2 regions of the Streptomyces sp. NBC_01381 genome follow, and region 2 is predicted to be linked to the other one. Evidence: riboswitches for the same ligand, from Rfam matches in the RefSeq annotation. Region 2 holds a riboswitch; the other holds the start of a gene.

Region 1 (7,900 bases), 1.8 Mb from region 2:
CGCTCGGCGCCCGGCTCCTGGACGCGGACGGCTGGGAACTCCCGCACGGCGGCCGTGAGTTGACCCGCCTGAGCCGCATCGACCCGTCGGGCCTCGACCCCCGTCTGAAGGGCACCGAGATCCGGGTCGCCTGCAACCCCTTCAACGTCCTGACCGGCGAGCGCGGCGTCGCCCGCGTCTTCGGCCCCCAGAAGGGCGCCACACCCGCCCAGGTCGAGGTGCTCGCGGCCGCCCTTGAGCACTGGGCGCACATCCTCACCCGCGACCTGCACGCCACGGCGGACCTCGCCCTCGGCCCCGGCACGGGCGCATCCGGCGGTCTCGGCGCCGGCCTCGCCGCGCTGGGCGCCCGGCTGCTCCCCCGCTTCGACGTCCTGCTCGACCACCTGGACCTGGACGCCCGGCTTGCCCGCGCCGACCTCGTCGTCACCGCCGAGGGCGCCCTCGACCACCAGACGCCGCGCGGCAAGATCCCCGCCGAGGTGGCAAGGCGCGCCAAGCGGTCGGGCCGTCCGGTGCTCGTCCTCGCGGGCACCATCGGCCAGGGCGCGCACCATGTGCGGGCGGCGGGCGTGGACGCCTACAGCGCGATCCTGCCCGCCCCGGTCTCGCTCACGGAGGCGCTCGGCCGGGGCGGCGAGTTCCTCACCGACGCGACCGAGCGAGCCCTGCGGATGATCCAGATCGGCACCCGGCTGCCGTCCTCAAAGACTCAGGCCCCGGTGGTGTCCGGCACGCAACGCCCGTCCTCGGTGCGGTAGTTCCACCGCGCGCCGTCCGCCACCAGCTCCTTGACGGCGCGCACGAAACGCTCGACGTGCTCGTCCGGGGTTCCGGCGCCGAAGCTCACCCGGATCGCGTTCAGCGACTTCTCGCCGGGCGCGGCCTCGGGGGCACCGCACTCGCCCTGGGTCTGCGGGTCGCTGCCGAGCAGGGTGCGCACCAGCGGGTGGGCGCAGAAGAGACCGTCGCGTACGCCGATGCCGTACTCGGCGGAGAGCGCCGCGGCGAAGTGCGAGCTGTTCCAGCCCTCGACGACGAACGAGATGACGCCGACGCGCGGGGCGTCGTCGCCGAAGAGCGAGAGCACCTTCACCGCGGGCACCTCGGCGAGGCCCTCGCGGACCTTGGCGATGAGGTGGTTCTCGCGGGCGACGAGCTCGTCGAAGCCCGCCTCGGTCAGCGCCTTGCAGGCGGCGGCGATCGAGTACACGCCGATGACGTTCGGCGAACCGGCCTCGTGCCGGGCGGCGGTGTCGTGCCACTCGACGTCCACGCCGCCGTCCGTGCGCCGCGCGACCTTCCGCGATGCGCCGCCGCCGGCGAGGTAGGGCTCGGCCTCCTGAAGCCAGTCGGAGCGGCCCGCGAGGACGCCCGAGCCGAAGGGCGCGTACAGCTTGTGACCGGAGAACGCGACCCAGTCGACGTCCAACTCACGTACGGAGACGGGGTGATGGGGTGCGAGCTGCGCGGCGTCCAGGACGATGCGGGCGCCGTGCGCGTGGGCGGCGGCGGCCAGCTCCTTCACCGGCCACAGCTCACCGGTGACATTCGACGCGCCGGTCACGCAGACCAGGGCGGGCCCGTAGGGGTCGCGGTCGGCGAGAGCGCGCTCCAGGGTGGCGACGGCCTGGTCGGCGGTGCGCGGCGCGTTCAGGTACGTCACGCGGGCGTCGCGCCAGGGCAGCAGCGAGGCGTGGTGCTCGGTCTCGAAGACGAAGACCTGGCAGTCGGCGGGCAGCGCGGCGGCGAGCAGGTTGAGCGAGTCGGTGGTCGACCGCGTGAAGACGACCTGGTCGCCCTCACGGCAGTCGAGGAACTCGGCGACGGTGACCCGGCTGTTCTCGAACAGGTCGGTGGAGAGCTGCGACAGATACCCGGCCCCGCGGTGCACGCTGCCGTAGTACGGCGCGTACGCGGCCACGTCGTCCCACACCCGCTGCAGCGCGGGCGCGCTCGCCGCGTAGTCGAGCGCGGCGTAGGTCACCTCGCCACCGGTGACGAGCGGCACGGTGACGTCCCGGCCGAGGACGGCGAGGGGGGCACAGACGGACGAGTCGGCGGCGACGGCGGAAACAGACATGGCGAACTCCCGTGGGAAGGCAGGCGAGTTCACTGCAGCGACGCCCGTGCGACACGCAGGGCGGTGCAGTGATGAAAAGAAAAGGGGGGTGCGGAAAAGGGGCCGGAAAGCCCTATCGCATTCGCTTGCTCACGAGACTGCTCCCTCGAGGACCAGGACCCCTGGTGATCGCGAGGGGTCCGCGCTTGCCATACGCCTTGCTGCGTACGGCCTGGTCTTCACCCGGGGCACCCCGCCACGGACGGAGGGTTGCCGGACAGCAAGCCGGGGCCTAATCGCTGTCACTCATGACCTGTTGAGCATCTTGCCACATGATCTTCGACGCGCAAGGCGCAGTCCAGAATCCGGACTGCGCCTTGGGTCACATTCGGGGCCCGCGTCAGCGGTTGCTGGCCGCCACCCAGCGCTCCAGGGCCTTCTTCGCGGCCCCGGAGTCGATGGACTCGGCCGCCCTGACCATGCCGGCCCGGATCTCCTCCACGAGGCTCCCCTCGCCCGGCGAGAGGGCCACGAGCGCCGCCGCCGAGTTGAGCAGCACCGCGTCCCGCACGGGCCCGGTCTCCCCGTCGAGCAGCCGCCGCGCGACCTCCGCGTTGTACGAGGCGTCGGCACCCCGCAGCGCCTCGATGGGCACCAGGTCGATCCCGACGTCGCGCGGGTCGAAGGCCTCCTCGCGCACGGCTCCGTCACGCACCACCCAGACCCGGGAGGTCGACGTCGTCGTCAGCTCGTCGAGCCCGTCGTCGCCGCGGAAGACGAGCGAGGAATGCCCGCGCTCGGCGAAGACACCGGCCACCACGGGCGCCATCCGCGGGTCGGCGACGCCGACCGCCTGGGCCCGCACCCTGGCCGGGTTGGTGAGCGGACCGAGCAGGTTGAACACGGTCCGGATGCCCAGCTGGCCGCGCGCGGCGCCCGCGTACCGCAGCGCCGGGTGGAACTTCACCGCGAAGCAGAAGGTGATGCCCGCCTCCTCCACGACCTCGACGACCCGCTGCGGCGTGAGCTCCAGGTTCACGCCGAGCTTCTCGAGCACGTCGGAGGCGCCGCTGGCCGACGACGCGGCGCGGTTGCCGTGCTTGACGACCTTCGCGCCCGCGCCGGCGATGACGATCGCGGACATCGTGGAGATGTTGACGGTCTTGGCGCCGTCGCCACCGGTGCCGACGATGTCGACGGTCTCGCCGGGCACCTTGATCACATTGGCGTGCTCATACATGGCGCGTACGAGACCGGAGATCTCCTCGACCGTCTCGCCCTTGGCGCGCAGCGCCACCACGAAGCCGGCGATCTGCGCGTCGGTGGCCTCGCCGCGCATGATGCGGTCCATGGCCCAGGCGGTGTCGTCGGCGCTCTGGTCGCGCCCGTCGAGCAGACCGTTCAGTACGTCGGGCCAGGAACGGCCCGCCGCGGTATTGCCTCCTGCGGGGGTCACAGCGCTCATCTGCCGCTCCTGAGTTCGTATAAATGGGCCAAGGACACCCTATCCAGGTGCGGGGACGGCAAAGAGCCCCGTCCGCGCAATGGACGGGGCTCTTGCCGTGGCGACCTTGTGGTCAGAGCTCTGTGAGCTCAGGGATCAGTGGTGGCCGTGGCCGCTCGTGATCTCCTTGTACTCCTCGACGGTGGGCTTGGGGATCTGGCTCTCTTCCCCGAAGTAGCCCTTCGAGAGCTTGGCCCGGAGCTTCTGCGAACCGGACACCTTGCGCTCGACACCGTTCTCGTCGACCGTCGGGCCGATCTCGACCGGCACGTACTGCTCGTGCGCGGTGAGCGTGTGCAGCTGCTCCTGGTTGAGCGGCTCGTGGACCTCGATGAACTCACCGTGCGGCAGGCGCTTGATGATGCCGGACTCGCGCCCGTGCAGCACCTTGTCCTTGTCGCGCCGCTGCAGACCCAGGCAGATCCGCTTGGTGATGATGAACGCCAGCACCGGGAAGACGAAGAAGGCGATCCGCACGAACCAGGTGATCGAGTTGATCGACAGGTGGAAGTGCGTGGCCCACAGGTCGTTTCCGCCGCCGATGAGCAGCACGAAGTACCAGGACAGCCATGCGACACCGAAGGCCGTACGGGTCGGGACGTTGCGTGGGCGGTCCAGGATGTGGTGCTCGCGCTTGTCGCCGGTGACCCAGGACTCGATGAACGGGTAGACCGCGATCGCGACCAGGACCAACGGGAAGATGATCAGCGGGATGAACACACCCAGGACGAGCGTGTGACCCCAGAGATTGATCTCCCAGCCCGGCATGAACCGGATCAGGCCCTCGGAGAAGCCCATGTACCAGTCGGGCTGGGCTCCGGTGGAGACCTGGTCCGGACGGTATGGGCCGAGAGCCCAGATCGGGTTGATCGTGGCGATCGCCGAGATGGCCGCGATGACGCCGAAGACCAGGAAGAAGAAGCCTCCGGCCTTGGCCATGTAGACCGGGAGCAGCGGCATGCCGACGACGTTCTTCTCGGTCCTGCCGGGGCCCGCGAACTGCGTGTGCTTGTGGAAGAAGACCAGGATCAGGTGGGCCACCAGGAGGCCCATCATGATGCCGGGCAGCAGCAGGATGTGGACCGAGTAGAACCGGGCCACGAAGTCGCCGCCGGGGAACTCCCCGCCGAACAGGAACATCGACAGGTACGTACCGACGATCGGTACGGACAGGATCGCGCCCTGCATGAAGCGGACACCGGTGCCGGAGAGCAGGTCGTCCGGGAGCGAGTAACCGGTGAAGCCGGTGAACATGCCGAGGACGAGCAGCAGGAAGCCGAAGATCCAGTTGACCTCACGGGGCTTGCGGAAGGCACCCGTGAAGAAGACGCGCATCATGTGCACGAACATCGCCGCGAGGAAGATCAGCGCCGCCCAGTGGTGGATCTGCCGGATCAGCAGACCACCGCGCACATCGAAGCTGATGTGCATGGTCGAGTTGAACGCCTCGGACATCAGCTGTCCCTGCAGCGGGACGTAGCTGCCGTGGTACTCCACCTCGTTCATCGACGGGTGGAAGAACAGCGTCAGATACACACCCGTGAGGATGATGATGATGAAGCTGTAGAGCGCGACCTCACCCAGCATGAAGGACCAGTGGTCCGGGAAGATCTTGCGCATGTTGGCCTTGGCCAGGGAATAGATCCCCAGGCGGCCGTCGGCCCAGTCGGCGACCCGCTCACCGGCGGGCGCCTCCTTCTTGCGGTTGTCGTTCGCCGAAGTGCTCATCCGCGCTCCCAGAATGCAGGACCGACGGGCTCTTCGAAGTCGCCGAGCGCCTCGAGGTAGCCCTCGTCGTTCACGCCGATGCGCAGCTGCGGCAGTGCGTGACCGGCCGGGCCGAAGATCACTCGGGCACCGTCGGAGAGGTCGAAGGTGGACTGGTGGCACGGGCAGAGGACGTGGTGCGTCTGCTGCTCGTACAGGGAGATCGGGCAACCCACGTGGGTGCAGATCTTGGAGTAGGCGACGATGCCGTCGTGCGACCAGTCGAGCTCGCGCTTGTCCTTGATGTTGTCCGGCTGGATCCGGACGATCATCAGGGCCGCCTTGGCGATCTGCACCTGGAAGTCGTGGTCGTGCTCCTCCAGGCCCTCGGGCTTGGCGAAGGTCAGCGAACCGACCGAGACGTCCGCGGGGCGCAGCGGCTCGTTCGTGTTCATGTTCACGAGCAGCTTGCCCTTGCCCCACAGGGTGTGCCGCAACTTGTCCTCGGGCAGCGGACCGAGGTCACGCAGCAGGACGATGCCGGAGAGCGGCACCATGGCCAGCGCGCCGAACATCGTGTTGCGGATCAGCTTGCGGCGGCCGAACTGCGACTCCTCGGCGCCGGCCTTGAAGTCGGCCATGACCTTGGCCTTGACCTCGGGCTCGGCGGCGATGGGGTGCCGCTCGTCGGCGACCTCCACGTCGGACATCAGGGTGCGGGCCCAGTGGACCGCTCCCGCGCCGATGCAGAAGAGGGCGATGCCGAGGGTCATCCCCAGGGAGAAGTTGAGCGCGCTGATGCGGCCGATCGGCCAGATGTAGACGCTCTGGTCGACCGGGAAGGCCACGAACGAGGCGATGAAGCCGACCGTGGCCAGCATCGAGAGCAGGAACATGAAGGCGACCGCGCGCTCGGAGCGCCGGGCTGCCTTCTCGTCGATGTCCTGGACGCGATGCTCGTGGGGCGGCAGCCCCGGGTCGGCGAACGGGTTCTTCTCGTCCGCGACCGCTACCGGGCTGTGCTCGGCTTCCTGCACGCTGGGCAGGTTCTCTTCTGGATTCTCTTGGCTACTCATGACTTCTTGGCCTTTGCGGTCCGAGCGGCGACCCACACGGCGACCGCGATCAGCGAGCCGAGGCCGAAGATCCAGCCGAACAGGCCTTCACTGACCGGACCGAGGCCGCCCAGCGAGAGGCCGCCGGGGCTCTCGGTCTCTTCGCCGTTGACCGCGTCGAGGTACGCGATGATGTCCTTTTTGTTCTTCTCCGGCATGATCGTCTCGGGGAAGGACGGCATGTTCTGCGGGCCGGTCTCCATGGCCTCGTAGATGTGCTTCGGGGAGACATCCTCCAACGACGGGGCGAACTTGCCGTTCGTCAACGCGCCGCCCTCACCGGTGAAGTTGTGGCACTGCGCGCAGTTGGTGCGGAACAGCTCGCCACCCTTGGCGATGTCCGCCCCGTCCGGGCTGTACTGCTTCTCGGTGGGGATGTTCGGTCCGGCGCCCAGCGAGGCGATGTACGCCGCGAGCTGGTCGACCTGGGCCTGGTTGTAGATGGCCTTCTTCTTCGGCGCCTGGGCGCCCGGCTGCTGGAGCGGCATGCGGCCGGTGCTGACCTGGAAGTCAACGGCGGCGGCGCCGACGCCCACCAGGCTCGGACCGTCGGAGGACCCCTGACCGCCGGTTCCGTGGCAGCTGGAGCAGCCAACGGAGTAGAGCTTCTTGCCCTCGTCGATGGCGAGGGACTGGGCGGTGTCGTCGGCCTGCGCCTTGTCCGCGGGTGCGAACGCGGCGTACAGCCCCCCGGTGGCCGCCAGCGCGAGGAGTAGGACGACGATCGCCGCCAGCGGGTGGCGTCGTCGTGCGGAGAGCTTTTTCACGGATTACCCCGGTGTCAGGATCTTCTGCGTCGATGCTTCGGAATGGTTCGGGTTCGGGCCCGGCTACTTGATCATGTAGATCGTGGCAAAAAGACCGATCCAGACAACATCGACGAAGTGCCAGTAGTAGGACACGACGATGGCTGCGGTCGCCTGCTCGTGGGTGAACCTCCTGGCCGCGTAGGTGCGGCCGAGGACCAGCAGGAAGGCGATGAGACCGCCTGTCACGTGCAGTCCGTGGAAGCCGGTGGTCAGGTAGAAGACCGAGCCGTACGGGTCGGACGAGAGCGAGAGGCCCTCGTGCTTGACCAGCTCGGTGTACTCGTACACCTGACCGCCGATGAAGACCGCACCCATGATGAAGGTGACGATGAACCACATCCGGAGCTTCTTCACGTCACCGCGCTCGGCGGCGAATACGCCGAGCTGACAGGTGAGGGAGGAGAGCACCAGGATCGTGGTGTTCGTCGCCGAGAACGGGAAGTTGAGGGCCGAAGCCATTTCCTTCCAGTGATCAGGACCTGTCACCGATCGCAGGGTGAAGTACATCGCGAAGAGGGCCGCGAAGAACATCAGCTCGGAACTGAGCCAGATGATGGTTCCGACGCTGGTGAGGTTCGGTCGATTGACCGGCGGGTGCGCGTGCCCGGTATCTACTGTCGTTGCTGTCGCCACGACCGACATTATGTCGGTCGCTTATCCCGCCCTCACCCCGGGGGGTGCCGTTCGGAGTGTCTACGGGGTG
Region 2 (7,900 bases):
GGAAGGCCCGCGGGGCGTGGTGGAACTGATCGCGGCGATCGCGGCTCAACTTCCCTGATCCGCCCCGAGGTTGGGCGGATCGGGGATCGGATTGCCGAAGTAGTCGTGGGTGATCCCGTCGTCGACGGCCGTGCCGATGCCGCGAGCAGGCGAATCGCTCCTCAGCCGTACGTCGTCGGGGGCGTCCGGAGTGGTGTCGGCGAACCGGGGGTCGGCGTTGACGCCGGACGGGTCGCGCGGCTGGGCGGTCCGCCAGTACAGGTTGTTGCTGAAGGTGCTGACGGTGTCCTTGATGGGAGACCCGGCACCGGGCGCACCCACGAGAACATTGTCGCGGAAGGTGACACCGGTGGGCCCGTTGTTGGAGACGAGCGCGGTGTCGGCGCGGTCGGTGACGACGGTGTTCCGATAGACCTGGGTGTCGGTCGCGGCCCCGCAGACGACGGAGATCACGGCGTACGGAGACGTGGTGTTCCGGTCGTTGACGCTGATGTTGTCGTGGATGCGGTTGCCGTCGCTGGTGGTGTCCGCGCCATTGCAGACGAGTAGGAAACCGCCCTCGTTGTCGTGGCTGTAGTTGTAGCGGTAGGTGTTGCGGACGTTGCCGCCGTCGATGTCGTACGCCATTGAGTCCCGCGTCCCGTGGCCGCCGGTGACCTCGTTGTACTGGTAGAGCGCGTCCTGCGACTCCCAGGCCCAGATGCCGGCGTTGTAGCCCGCCGAGCGCATGTTGAACCCGTCCACGTAGTTGTGCTCGACGCGGGCCTTCCGCGTCTCGTGGATGACGATGCCGTCGCCGCCGACGTCGTAAGCCTTGTTCCGTACGAACTCGACGCCGCTGGAAAGGAGTTCGGCATCGGCGTCCGTGCCGCTGCCCCAGGTCGACATGGTGCCGATGCCGGTGCGGTCGACGTGGCGGACGGTGGAGTCCTCGACGCGGAGGCCGTTGAAACGGGTGGGGGTGGTGCTGCCCTGCACGACGAAGAGAATCCCGCCGGACGGGTCCGGGTCCTTGAAGTCGGCGCCGTTCACGTCGTGGACGTCGACTCCGTCGACGACGAAGTGGTCGGCCGTGCCGTAGTCGGTGAGCTGGACGTAGAGCCCGGCGCGGCGTTCGGTGGTGGTGGCGGGACCGGTGTTGGAGAGGTCCAGGTTCCGGATCTCCCACTGCTCGGTGTTGACCAGATGCAGGGCGGCGCGGGCGCCGTTCGCCTGGATGCGGGGCTTGGCCTTGCCGCTTCCGTACGCGTCGATCAGCACGGGGGCGCCGGCCGCACCCGCACCTTTGGGAGCCAGCACCCCCGTGCAGCTTGTGCCGCGCCGCAGCAGCAGTTTCTCGCCGGGGGCGTAGGTGTGGGCGCTCGCCTTCTGCAGGCTGCGCCAGGCCGTTCCGGCGGAGGTGCCGGACGCGTTGTCGCTGCCGCTCCGGCAGTCGACGTAGTACGTCTTCGCCTCCGCGGCGGCGGTGGGGGCGGCTGTCGCCCCTGCCAGGGCGAGGGCGGTGAGGGCTACGGTGCTTGTGCGGCGTAGGGCCATGCGGGGAAGGTAGCGAGGGGGCTGGCCGGGGGCCCATGGACAAACGTGGGTGGGGGTTGGAGATTTTTCCCGCCCACCCACCCGATTGCCCGGCAGTTGCCAGGTTTTTCAGCCCGTCCGGCGTTTGAGGACGAAACCGCCCTTACCCCAGCGCCCCCAGCTGGTCCAGGAACCACTGGGCAGGCGGCAGCGCAGTGGCCGCCGCAGCGAGTCGTTTTGTGCGTTCGGCGCGCTCGTCCGCAGGCATGCTCAACGCCTCGTGCAGCGCAACCGCCGTACCCGAAACGTCATACGGGTTCACCACCAGCGCGTCCTCGCCCAGCTCCTCGTATGCCCCAGCCTCCCGCGACAGAACAAGAACGCACCCCTCGTCGGAGACGACCGGCACCTCCTTGGCGACCAGGTTCATCCCGTCCCGGATGGGGTTCACCAGAGCCACGTCCGCCAGCCGGTACGCCGCCAGCGACCGCGCGAAGTCGTCCTTCACGTGGAGCACCACCGGGGTCCAACCCGCCACCCCGTACGCCGAGTTGATCGAGTCCGCGAGCCGCCGCACCTCCGCCGTGTAGTCGCGGTACACCGCCAGGTCCTGCCGGGACGGATACGCGAACGCGACGTGCACCACCCGCTCCCGCCACTCGGGGTGGTCCTCCAGGAGCTGCCGATACGCCTGCAGCCCCCGCACGATGTTCTTCGACAGTTCCGTCCGGTCGACGCGGACGATCACCTTCCGGTCGCCCCCCACTTGCTCCCGCAGCGCGACCAGCCGCTCCTCCACATCCGCCCGCCGCGACCGCTCCCGCAGGAAATCCGCGTCCGCCCCAAGCCCGTGTACCCCGATCCGCGTCCCCGACGTACCGCCGAGCGCGTCCACGCAGCACGCCGTGAACGCGTCCGCCCACCGCCCCGTCAGGAACGCCGCCCGGTCGGCGCCCAGGATGCCCCGCAGCAGCTGCTCGGCGATGTCGTCCGGCAGCATCCGGAAGTAGTCGACCGGCGCCCACGGCGTGTGCGAGAAGTGGCCGATGCGCAGGTCGGGGCGGAGTTCGCGGAGCATCCCTGGGACGAGAGACAAGTGATAGTCCTGGACGAGGACCGCGGCGCCGGACCCGGCACTCTCCGCGAGTGCCTCCGCGAAGGCTCGGTTGTAGGTCTCGTACGAGGCCCACTGCGCCCGGAACTCCGGGCCGAACGCCGGTTCCAGCGGGGTCTGGTAGAGCATGTGGTGGACGAACCAAAGCACCGAGTTCGCGATCCCGTTGTACGCGTCGGCGTGCACGCCCTCGTGCGACCCGGCGTCGATGTCGAGCATCCGCACGCCCGGCTCGGCGACCCCGCGCCGTACGGCCTCCCGGTCGCCGTCACCCAGCGCCGCGCAGACCCACAGGGCGTCCGCGTCGTCCCCGATCGCGCTGAGCCCGGAGACGAGTCCGCCGCCGCCCCGCTTGGCCGTCAGCTCCCCGTTCTCCTCCAGGGTGTACGTGACAGGGCCGCGGTTGGACGCGACGAGGACCTGGGCGGCCGGGGCCGCTGCCTGCTCGGAGACCATGTGCCGAAACCTAGCCCCTCCGGGGAAACCTCAAACGTACGGCCGGACCCCCGCGGGGGCCCCGCCGTATACGTTCCAGGAGCAAGCAGTCGCGCGAAGGCTCGAGCGCCCAGTCGCGCCTCCGCTGGGCGTGGCTACGCCACGCGGCGTTCCGCGTACTCCGCGATGTCGGCCATCGGCGGCCGCTCCTCCGTGTCCACGGAGTGGGTGCGCGGCGCGAATCCGTGCTCGTCCCGCTCGAACTGCGTGAGCTCGGGGCGTACGAGGTGTCCGCGGGCGAGCCGCAGCTGTGCCGTCCGGTAGATCGCCGCGGCCATCCGGCCCAGCGCCTGACCGTCCTGGTGACGGTGCTTGCGCACACCGACGTCGACCTGCGCGAGCGCGTCGAGGCCCACCGTGTGCAGCGCGTCGACAAGGAGGCCCAGCTCCACTCCGTAACCGACGGGGAACGGCAGCCGTTCGAGCAGCGACCTGCGTGCCGCGTACTCGCCGCCGAGCGGCTGGACGAAGCCCGCGAGCTGCGGCCAGTGCATGTTCAGCAGCGGGCGCGCCATCAGCTCGGTGACCCGGCCGCCCTGACCTGCGGCCCCGCCGAGCGGGCGGTCGTACATCGCCTTCACGAAGTCCACGTCGGGCTCGGTCAGGAGCGGGCCCACGATGCCCGAGACGAAGTCCGCCGAGAACTCCTTCAGGTCCGCGTCGACGAACGCGACGATGTCACCGCCGGTCACCAGGAGCGAACGCCAGAGGACCTCGCCCTTGCCGGGCACGGCCGGGATGCGGGGGAGGATCTCGTCCCGGTGCACGACCCGCGCGCCCGCGGCGCGCGCGACCTCGGCCGTGCGGTCCTTCGAGCCCGAGTCGATCACCACGAGCTCGTCGACGAGCGGGGCCTTCTCGACCAGCTCACGGCGGATCTCCGCGACGATCTCGCCGACCGTCTCCTCTTCGTCGAGCGCGGGCAGCACGACACTCACCGACGTGCCGGACGCCTTCTTCGCCGCGATGAGCCGGTCAAGCGGCCGGTCGGCGACGGACCAGGAACGCCTGCTCAGCCAGCGCTCGGCCTCTTCCAGCAAGGTCAGGGTCCTCTCTGTGTGATCCATCTCGCGGTTCGGACGACTATCTCAAGCGTCCAGGCCTTCGGTTACAGTCTTGAACAACGCGGATGACCATCGCATGTCGGGGGTCATCGCGTAACAAATGCACCGGGACCGCGAGCCCGGCGCCATAGCGCTCATCCAGAGGGGCAGAGGGATACGGCCCGTTGAAGCCCCGGCAACCCTCCCGCCGACCGACGAGGTCACGGTGGGGAAGGTGCCAATTCCGTCTCGCGGCGAGATGCGCCGCGGGGAAGATGAGGAGAAAGGGCCTCGCCTCCATGGCTGCGCAGACTGTCGCAACGAACGACACCACCACCGCTACGAACTCCGTAGACCTCGGCCCCGCATCGGGCCTCTCCTGCCGCGAGTGCGGCGAGCTCTACGCGCTCGGCCCCATCTTCGCCTGTCAGGCCTGTTTCGGCCCGCTCGAAGTGGCCTACGACCTGCCGACCGGTGACCCCGAGGCGCTCCGCAAGCAGATCGAGTCCGGCCCCGCCAACATCTGGCGTTACGCGCCGCTGCTCCCCGTCCCCGCCGACGTGGCCGACAAGCCGAACCTGAACCCCGGCTGGACCCAGCTCGTCAAGGCCGACAACCTCGCCCGTGAACTCGGCGTCGAGCAGGGCAAGTTGTTCGTCAAGGACGACTCCGGCAACCCCACGCACTCCTTCAAGGACCGCGTCGTGGCGCAGGCGCTCGAGGCGGCGCGCGCCTTCGGGTTCACGACTCTTTCGTGCTCTTCGACGGGCAACCTCGCCGGTGCCGTCGGCGCCGCCGCGGCCCGCGCCGGCTTCCGCTCCTGCGTGTTCATCCCGCACGACCTGGAGCAGGGCAAGGTCGTCATGGCCGCGGTGTACGGCGGCGAGCTCGTCGGCATCGAGGGCAACTACGACGACGTGAACCGCTTCTGCTCCGAGCTCATCGGCGACCCGCTGGGTGAGGGCTGGGGCTTCGTCAACGTCAACCTGCGGCCGTACTACGGCGAGGGCTCCAAGACCCTCGCGTACGAGATCTGTGAGCAGCTGGGGTGGGTCCTTCCGGACCAGCTGGTCATCCCGATCGCGTCGGGCTCGCAGCTCACGAAGATCGACAAGGGTCTGAAGGAGCTGATCCGGCTTGGCCTCGTTGAGGACAAGCCGTACAAGATCTTTGGCGCGCAGGCGGAGGGGTGCTCGCCGGTGTCGGCCGCCTTCAAGGCGGGGCATGACGTCGTACGTCCCCAGAAGCCGAACACCATCGCCAAGTCGCTGGCCATCGGCAACCCGGCCGACGGGCCGTACGTGCTGGACATCGCGCGTCGCACGGGCGGGGCGGTGGAGGACGTCAACGACGAGCAGGTCGTCGATGCGATCAAGTTGCTCGCGCGGACGGAAGGCATCTTCGCGGAGACCGCGGGTGGGGTGACGGTCGGCGTCACGAAGAAGCTGGTCGAGGCTGGCCTCATCGATCCGTCCCTCACCACGGTCGTGCTGAACACCGGGGACGGCCTGAAGACGCTTGACGCCGTCGCTGAGACCTCGCAGGCGACTGCGACCATCCGGCCCAGTCTTGACGCGTTCCGCGCCGCGGGGCTTGCAGGCTAGTCGCCGTAGGGGCTGACCGCCGTCGCCGACCGGCTGGTCGTGGTCCGTCCTCGCGCAGTTCCCCGCGCCCCTTTCAGGGGCGCTCCCTCCCCGTATCTCTGAGGTGAACCCCATGAGCGTCAACGTCCGCATCCCCACCATTCTTCGCACCTACACCGGCGGTCAGGCCGAGGTCGCCGCCGAGGGGGCGAACCTCTCCGAGGTCATCGCCGACCTGGAGAAGAAGCACGCCGGTATCGCCGCCCGCGTCCTGGACGACCAGGGCAAGCTGCGCCGCTTCGTGAACGTGTACGTCAACGACGACGACGTCCGTTTCGAGCAGGGTCTGGAGACGGCCACTCCGGACGGCGCGGGTGTCTCGATCATTCCTGCCGTCGCCGGCGGCTGATCCTTTACGCAACCACCCTGTGTTATCTCAATTGCCCCCTCCGCGAGAGAAGTGGAGGGGGCAATTCCATGTGGTTGAGCGCGGTACAGTTGGGAAACGAGCTTCTCCGTTTGTGCCGAGCGCATATACGAAGTCGGTCCGGAGCCGATAAGAAGTAGCCAAAGTGCACTGCCCATTTGAGCCGATCGCGGCATTTGTCTGGCCCGACTTGCCCTGAACTCCGGCAAATTCTCCGCATATTTCCGATCGGGCGTGCCCGGAATTCTCGTCCGATTGACCTGTTGCAGACGGCAGTTGGACAGATACATTCAGCCGCGGTCGACGCGTTCCGGCGCACACCTCCACATCCCATTGGGGGGGTGAGGTCTGACCCGGGTCCGCGAAGTGCGGGCCCGTGCAAGGGCCAGTAATAGGGGAGTTAGGCATGGCTCAGGGCACCGTCAAGTGGTTCAACGCGGAGAAGGGGTACGGCTTCATCGCGGTCGACGGTGGTGCGGATGTTTTCGTCCACTACAGCGCGATCCAGATGGACGGCTACCGCACCCTTGAAGAAGGTCAGCGAGTCGAGTTCGAGATCTCGCAGGGCCAGAAGGGTCCGCAGGCGGACATGGTCAAGCTCGCCGTCTGATCTCGGCGCGATCGGCCACCGACGCACTCACGGCGAGGGGCCCGTATCCCGACAGGGGTACGGGCCCCTCGTACGTCTGGGATCCGCCAGGGGCGCTTGCACTCGTAGGGGGCGAGTGCTAATCATTGGCTTAGCACTCTCCCAGTGAGAGTGACAGAACTTGGATCGGGTCAGCGAGGTCCGCAGGCCGGGTGGGGCAAGGAACCACACGGCGCGCAGGCCGTCCGTCGCGGGCGCGGGCACGGTCCGTTTGCATTTCCACCCCGTCCGGGAGGACCACTTCACATGGCCAAGATCATCGCGTTCGACGAGGAGGCACGGCGCGGCCTCGAGCGCGGCATGAACCAGCTCGCCGACGCCGTCAAGGTGACCCTGGGCCCCAAGGGTCGCAACGTCGTCCTCGAGAAGAAGTGGGGCGCCCCCACGATCACCAACGATGGTGTCTCCATCGCCAAGGAGATCGAGCTCGAGGACCCGTACGAGAAGATCGGCGCCGAGCTGGTCAAGGAGGTCGCGAAGAAGACGGACGACGTCGCCGGTGACGGCACGACGACCGCGACCGTCCTGGCCCAGGCCCTGGTGCGCGAGGGTCTGCGCAACGTGGCCGCCGGTGCCAACCCGATGGCCCTCAAGCGCGGCATCGAGAAGGCCGTCGAGGCCGTCTCGGGCGCCCTGCTCGAGCAGGCGAAGGATGTCGAGACCAAGGAGCAGATTGCTTCGACGGCCTCCATCTCCGCCGCCGACACCCAGATCGGCGAGCTCATCGCCGAGGCGATGGACAAGGTCGGCAAGGAAGGCGTCATCACCGTCGAGGAGTCGCAGACCTTCGGGCTCGAGCTTGAGCTCACCGAGGGCATGCGCTTCGACAAGGGCTACATCTCGGCGTACTTCGCGACCGACATGGAGCGCATGGAGGCGGCCCTGGATGACCCGTACATCCTGATCGTCAACTCCAAGATCTCCAACGTGAAGGACCTGCTCCCGCTCCTGGAGAAGGTCATGCAGTCGGGCAAGCCGCTGCTGATCATCGCCGAGGACGTCGAGGGCGAGGCCCTGTCGACCCTGGTCGTCAACAAGATCCGTGGCACCTTCAAGTCCGTCGCCGTCAAGGCC

What was found. A riboswitch is a leader RNA that binds a small molecule or an ion and turns the genes downstream of it on or off. The one in region 2 is predicted to bind S-adenosylmethionine.
Region 1: it holds a riboswitch for S-adenosylmethionine, as region 2 does, so the genes downstream of both, OG453_RS13950 (aminotransferase class V-fold PLP-dependent enzyme) here and thrC (threonine synthase) in region 2, are expected to answer to the same signal.

What each region holds. Positions count from the first base shown of each region.
Region 1 covers NZ_JAPEPI010000001.1:2,959,283-2,967,182, reverse strand. Annotated here, with positions in the region: gene OG453_RS13955 (glycerate kinase) at 1-761, shown strand, start outside; gene OG453_RS13950 (aminotransferase class V-fold PLP-dependent enzyme) at 713-2,083, opposite strand; SAM riboswitch class IV at 2,260-2,376, opposite strand; gene trpD (anthranilate phosphoribosyltransferase) at 2,463-3,527, opposite strand; gene OG453_RS13940 (cytochrome bc complex cytochrome b subunit) at 3,663-5,294, opposite strand; gene OG453_RS13935 (ubiquinol-cytochrome c reductase iron-sulfur subunit) at 5,291-6,349, opposite strand; gene OG453_RS13930 (c-type cytochrome) at 6,346-7,155, opposite strand; gene OG453_RS13925 (heme-copper oxidase subunit III) at 7,219-7,839, opposite strand.
Region 2 covers NZ_JAPEPI010000001.1:1,188,573-1,196,472, forward strand. Annotated here, with positions in the region: gene otsB (trehalose-phosphatase) at 1-58, shown strand, start outside; gene OG453_RS05780 (right-handed parallel beta-helix repeat-containing protein) at 46-1,536, opposite strand; gene OG453_RS05785 (trehalose-6-phosphate synthase) at 1,679-3,085, opposite strand; gene OG453_RS05790 (glucosyl-3-phosphoglycerate synthase) at 3,220-4,164, opposite strand; SAM riboswitch class I at 4,320-4,449, shown strand; gene thrC (threonine synthase) at 4,467-5,771, shown strand; gene OG453_RS05800 (MoaD/ThiS family protein) at 5,884-6,159, shown strand; gene OG453_RS05805 (cold-shock protein) at 6,584-6,787, shown strand; gene groL (chaperonin GroEL) at 7,073-7,900, shown strand, end outside.